DNA from 3 places in the Lactobacillus paragasseri genome. Region 3 is predicted to be linked to each of the others. Evidence: predicted binding sites of a transcription regulator. Region 3 holds the regulator's gene; each other region holds the start of a gene.

Region 1 (2,281 bases), 110 kb from region 3:
GGGCCTTCTTTTAAAGATCTCATAGTTTCAATTTTTCTGTTCAAAAACATATCTCGTTTTTTCACATCAGTTAAGAAATTAAAGTCTTCAACTGCATGCTTTAAATATGGCGCATCAATTTTTTTAGATAATTTTTCAATTGAATCAGCTTTAATTGCATATGAAATCAATTCTTTAATTTGATCTGCCTTAGCTGACTGATCGTTAGAAAGCTGCTCATATTGAGCTTGATCCATAATGATATGTGGATGATTTTGATTAGGAATCATAACCCAATTTCCATGATTGTACTTGTAGCCATGACGATCTTCTTCATCTTCTCTAAAGTAACGAGTTCCATCATCCCCTGCCACAAAAATTGACCCATTAAATAAGCTCTTCCAATTAATCATGTAAGCAAATTTTTCTCGTGGTTCATTTTGTCTAAGTGATAAGCCATGTGAATCGTAGTTAGACATATGCCATAATCGCGCACCTGCTTCAACAGCAAGATCAATTCCCTTACCACGGTTATACAAAGTACCAATTGGCGCAAGCGAGCCTTGACCTAAAAAGTCTTGAATCATACTTTGATTATTTTCAAAACCGCCTAGACTTAAGACAACTCCTCTTTTAGCAGCAACATTTACTTCTCTATTATTTCGCTTAATAACAGCACCCATTACTGTATTAGTTTCTGGATCTTGAATTAAGTGCTCTGCTGGCGATTCAAACCAAATATCAATTTTGTCTAATCGATCAAAAACTTGCTTACGAAGCAATTTCCAAAATCCGCCATTGTACATCCCTTTAGTCATACTTTGAGACTGCATAGAAGCTGCATCTTTATATTCTGGATATTCTCCATTTGGTCTTCTACCCGTTGGTTGAGCTTCAATTCCAAAATACTTTTTTGAATACTCCTTCATTTGCATTACATTTTTGATAAAGGTATCTAAAGCTTCTTCATCATACTCAAATGGATAATAGGTCTGCTTATAGTATTCTTTCAGTTGATCGAAATTTGATCCCCAAGCAAAAGCACCGCCAGCATATCTAGTATTACCACCTTCGCTTCCTTCAGGAGCAGCATCAATCAAAAGAACTTTTGCATTATTATCAGCAGCAAAACGCGCTGCACCTGCTCCGGCGCCACCAAAACCAATTACAATTACATCATATGTGGCATCCCAAGATACTTTCGTCTTATACACCATATGCTCTTCTCCTCACAAACTTGTTTCATCCTTTACACATAGCAATTTATATCTCTTTATAAACTTTTTCTAGTGGGTAATTGTGAATAAAATTGAACTACTCAACTCTATAAAACCGCATATATCATAGCTTCCTTGCAATTGTGAAAAATGTAACTTATAATTAAAAAAGATTAGTTTATAAAAAATATTTATAAAAGAGATAATAATATGAACGATAAGGATCTATTATATTTTTGCAAATTAGTTGAAACGCAGAACTATACCGCGACTGCTAATTCATTCAACGTTACACAACCGACAATTTCGATGGCGATCAAGCGACTTCAAAATAGATTTGATGATCCCTTGATTTTTCAAAAGAATCGCAAAAGTAAAATTACACTCTCACCCGCAGGTGAATTACTTTATCAGAAAGCCAAATATCTTTTAAAAGAAATGGCAAGTATCGATTACGACGTTAAACACGCCAATATTAAAAAAATTAGAGTAGCTTTTTCTGGGATTGCTGGTAGTATTTATATTCCTGAAATTATAGAAAAATTTTATAAAGAAGATATTGTTAACCTGTTAGATGCTCGCTTAGAAAGAAGTGCGACTGCATTTAAAGATTTAAATAATGGCGATGTAGACGTTGCTATCTATTCTTGGATGGTGCCAATCAACGATCCTGCCTATTTTATCCGTAATTTAGATAGAACAGAGTTAGTTATCATTACCGGTAAAGATGATCCTTGGAAAAATAAAAAAGTCATTGATGCCCAGGAATTAAGAAACCGCAAGTTTGTGGCCAGACAAAAAGGTTACTTAACCAGAGAATGTTTGGAAGAAGAGGCAAAGCTCGGCGATTTTACTCCAAACATTTTATACACGGCTCGAACAATGAAGCTAATGATCGATTTAGTTAAAAGAAACGTTGGTATTGCTCTAGCAATGGAGAATTCCGTTAAAGAGGAAAAGGATCTCCACATAATTCGTCTTCGTTCAGGACAAAAACTCTGGGCGTACATGCAAATTGCAATGAGAAAAAGTTTTATTCCCAATAAATATCAAAAACAAGGAATTGACATTCTTCGGAAGTTCCA
Region 2 (2,281 bases), 770 kb from region 3:
AACTGTTCCTCTTCTAGGATCGATAAACTTTTCTTCAAATTTTTTAATTTCATCTGGTTTCAAGAAATAGCAGTTCCAAGACTTAAATTCATCTTTTACTTTGTTGTAAATTTCTTCATCAACTACTACAGAGTTTTCAGATGAACAAATCATTCCATTATCAAAAGTCTTAGACAAGACAATGTCATAAACAGATTCTGGAATATTAGCAGTCTTTTCAATATAAGATGGACCATTACCAGGACCAACACCAATAGCAGGCTTACCAGATGAATAAGCTGCCTTAACCATTCCGGGACCACCAGTAGCCAAGATAGTTTGAACATTTGGATGATTCATTAAAGCACTAGTGGCTTCAAGACTTGGATATTCAATCCATTGAATAGCATCTTTAGGTGCACCCGCCTTAATTGCAGCCTCACGAATAATTTCACCAGTTTTTACACAACTCTTCTGTGCTTGTGGGTGAAAACCAAAAATAATAGCATTTCTAGTCTTTAAAGCAAGCATTGCCTTAAAAATTACAGTTGAAGTTGGGTTAGTAACTGGAGTTACACCAGCAATTACACCCTTAGGTTCTGCAATTTTGACTAATTGCTTTTCCTTATCTTCTTCAATAACACCTACAGTTTTTTCGTGGCGAAGACTATTCCAAATATTTTCACTAGCAAACATGTTCTTGATTGTTTTGTCTTCTACTACACCACGACCAGTTTCTTCAACTGCCATTTTTGCAAGAAGATAACTGTTTTGCTCTCCAGCACTTGCAATAGCTTCACATATTTTATCAACTTGTTCTTGATTGAAATCGGCCATCTCATCTAAAGCAACATGAGCTTTTTCAACATAGCCATCAATCATTTTATTTACATCAATTGTTTTTTCTTCTTTTGTAGCCTTTTTATCTTGCACCATCTAAATTGGGCCTCCTACTCGGAAATCTAGGCATATTTTTATGAACAATGACAGTATAGCGCCTATCTTAGACATTTGTAAATGACTTTGTGCACTCTTTTACAAATTCACAATATGATAAAAAGTAAGAAATAACTGTTTTCAGTAATGATATCGTTTACATTTTTAATAATATTGAAAAATATTTCACAATTGAATTTTGCTTTACGATCTTATAAAAAATATTAAAACCTATACGTTTTAGCTATTGTCATAGATTTTTATGTTAAAATTTTAATAAACTATGAAAGGAGTTTTATATTTTAATGTCAAAAAACAACTCAGAAGCATCTGAGGTTAAAACTATGAAACGTAGTTTAACAAATACCCATATTCAACTAATTGCATTGGGGGGAACGATTGGAACTGGGCTTTTTCTAGGAGTTGGAAACAGTATTGAACTAGCCGGACCAGCAGTAATCTTCATTTATTGTCTAGTTGGCTTCTTCCTTTTTCTTTTAATGAGAGCTCTAGGAGAATTGATACTGTCTGATATTAAAAAAAATACCTATATCGATTTTATTACAGAATACCTAGGAAAAAGCATTGGTACAACAACGGGATATTTGTATTGGTTTAGCTGGCTCACGTTAGCTATGGCGGAAATTACCGCCTTAGGTATTTACTTTCAATATTGGTGGCCAAATTTGCAAAGTTGGATTCCGGGATTAATTACTTTATTAGTTTTACTATCTATTAACCTAATCTCAGCTCGAGTATTCGGTAACTTAGAATTTAGTTTTGCAATTATTAAAATAGTAACAATTATTGCATTTGTTATTCTAGTTTTTTATTTATTAATCACAAACTCTGCAACAAAATACGGACAAGTAAGCTGGCGGAATATGGTAATTGATGGCGGAATTTTCGCTAAAGGTCCCAAAGGCTTCTTATTAGGTTTCCAAATGGTTATTTTCAGTTTTATCGGAGTTGAGCTAATTGGATTAACAGCTGCAGAAGCAAAAGAACCAAAGAAAACCATTACTCGAGCAATTGATCAATTACCAATTAGAATCATTTTATTCTATGTCTTAGCAATTTTAAGTATCTTATTAGCTATTCCTTGGGATAAGGTTTCCACTTCTAGTTCACCATTTGTTCAGGCATTAGGTGCTACTGGTATTAAAAACGCTGGCTCAATAATTAACTTCGTTGTAATAAGTGCAGCTATCTCATCAACCAATAGTTTTATCTATAGTGCAGGACGTTTATTATTCTCAATAAATTATAAAGGTAAAACTAAATTAAGTAGGCATTTAGGAAAACTAGATCATCGACAATTACCTAAAAATGCATTAATATTTTCAACGATTTTAATTGCTTTAGC
Region 3 (2,281 bases):
CTTTACGCCGGCTTTGGGCGCGTTTAGTAGTTGAAGCACGAACCAAGTTCTTTTGAATGAACTCTTCTTCTTTTTTGATCTTTTCTTGTTGTTTTTCATAAGCGGCTTCTTGCTGGCTATCCATCAATTCACGTTCTTTAACGTATTGACTGTAATTACCCTTGAAAGTAGTCAGCTTTCCAAAGTTCAGTTCAAAAATTTGATTAGCTAAGTGATCTAAGAAGTACTGGTCGTGAGAAACAGTAATAATTGCGCCTTGATAATTCTTTAGGAACGCTTCTAACCAATCTAAAGTATCTAAGTCAAGGTAGTTAGTAGGTTCGTCAAGCAGCAGTACTGGTGGCTTTTGTAAAAGCAATTTAACAAAGGCAAGTCGTGTCTTTTCACCGCCAGAAAGGGTGCCAATTACCTTATTCCAAGTATTTTCTTTAAAATTAAAACCGTTAAGAATACTCTTAATTTCAGCCTGGTAGGTAAAGCCGCCTTCTTGTTCGAAGTCGTAAGCTAATTGATCATACCGCTTGAGCAAGTCTTCATCTTCGGGATGGTCGGCAATTTGCTCTTGCATTTTAGTGATTTTTTTATTTTTTTCGATTAAGTCATTAAAGACAGTAAGCATTTCATCCCAGATTGTTTTGTCTTCATCGAGGCCATTTTCCTGAGCGATGTAGCCGACTTTTAATCCCTTATTAATAGTAAATTGACCACTAGTTGGTTCTTGTTGACCAGTCATGATCTTTAATAAGGTAGTTTTTCCGGCTCCGTTAGGTCCAACAAGACCGATTCTGGCATTGTCAGGAACCGAGAAAGAAATGTTACTGAAGATAATATTGCCTCCAAAACGTTGTTCGAGGTCTTGAGCTTGTGCAATAATCATAATTATTTTCTCCTAGTGCTTATTTTAACATAGTGAATCTTTTAAATTTTATGAAAATATGACCTTTGTGAAAATTGTTTCTTGATTTATCCTTAAAGAATGCCTATTATTAGTTTGATTAGTAAATATTTCACATTCGTATTTATAAAAGAAAGAGGCCTCTTAATGGATGAAATTAAGATTCCTAAGGCTACTGCCAGACGCTTGCCGCTATATTATCGCTATTTAATCTTTTTAAATGATGAAGGAAAAGAAAAAGTGTCCTCAACTGAACTTGCGGAAGCAGTTCAAGTTGACAGTGCTTCAATTCGTCGTGATTTTTCTTACTTTGGTGCCTTGGGTAAGCGTGGCTATGGCTATGATGTTAAGAACTTGCTTAATTTCTTTAAAAAGATTTTGAACCAAGATACTTTAACTAACGTTGCCTTAGTTGGTGTTGGTAATATGGGACATGCGCTTTTGAATTATAACTTCAAGCGTACTAATAATATCAGAATTAGCGCTGCTTTTGACATTAATCCTGAAATTACTGGAACAATTATGTCAGGTGTGCCTGTTTATGATATGAGTGAAATGAAGAAGCAGCTTCGTGAGCAACAAATTACGATTGCAATCCTTTGTGTACCGCAAACAGCAGCGCAAAGGACTGCCAATGAAATGTTTGATGCCGGAATTAAAGGAATTATGAACTTTACGCCACTTCGTTTATCTGCACCTTCTAGTGTTCGTGTACAAAATGTTGACTTGGCGACTGAACTTCAAACTTTAATCTATTTCTTGGATTCAGATAAAGATAAGAACAAAAAATAATTTACTATTAATATAGCTTTTGCACAAGCTTAACTAGGCTTGTGCATTTTTTATACATTTTTATTTGTAATCAGAGAGAAAATAATTTTAAGATAAATAGGCATAGAATTTTTAAATTTAGAAATAAGGTAGATAAAATGATTAAAAAAATGGCAGTTTATTGTGGTGCACGCTCAGGTAACCGTCCTGAATATGCCAAGGCTGCTTATGAATTTGGTAAAAAAATGGCAGACCACCAGATTGAGCTAGTCTATGGTGGCGGTAAGTATGGTTTAATGCGAGCAGTTGCTGATGGCGTTTTAGAAAATGGCGGTATTGTTCATGGCATTATTACTGAAGAATTAAAAGATCGTGGTGCAGCTTACAATAAGGTGCAAGATTTTCGCGTGGTGCCAAGTATGGATAAGCGCAAAGATACGATGATGAACTTGGCTGATGGGATGGTAGCTCTTCCTGGCAGTATTGGTACTTTAGAAGAAATAAGTCAAGCTATTTCTTGGACTGCAATTGGCGATAATGCTAAGCCCGTTGCTTTTTATAACTATGCTGGCTTTTATGATTATTTAGATAAGTTGTTGAAGCGCATGAATCAGG

What was found. Region 3 encodes Rex, which represses fermentation and respiration genes when NADH is low (regulators of the CRP and FNR family bind a similar motif). Its sites were predicted from a motif close to TTGTGAANTANTTCACAA; they were not measured.
Region 1: LpgJCM5343_RS02525 (FAD-binding protein) is a predicted target of Rex. The motif match lies at 1,338-1,355, and genes of this name have one in related genera.
Region 2: adhE (bifunctional acetaldehyde-CoA/alcohol dehydrogenase) is a predicted target of Rex. The motif match lies at 1,090-1,107, and genes of this name have one in related genera.

The regions. Positions count from the first base shown of each region.
Region 1 is NZ_AP018549.1:529,761-532,041, reverse strand. It holds gene LpgJCM5343_RS02525 (FAD-binding protein) at 1-1,196, opposite strand, end outside; gene LpgJCM5343_RS02520 (LysR family transcriptional regulator) at 1,407-2,281, shown strand, end outside.
Region 2 is NZ_AP018549.1:1,588,373-1,590,653, forward strand. It holds gene adhE (bifunctional acetaldehyde-CoA/alcohol dehydrogenase) at 1-915, opposite strand, end outside; gene LpgJCM5343_RS07720 (amino acid permease) at 1,221-2,281, shown strand, end outside.
Region 3 is NZ_AP018549.1:419,800-422,080, forward strand. It holds gene LpgJCM5343_RS01995 (ABC-F family ATP-binding cassette domain-containing protein) at 1-877, opposite strand, end outside; gene LpgJCM5343_RS02000 (redox-sensing transcriptional repressor Rex) at 1,043-1,687, shown strand; gene LpgJCM5343_RS02005 (LOG family protein) at 1,825-2,281, shown strand, end outside.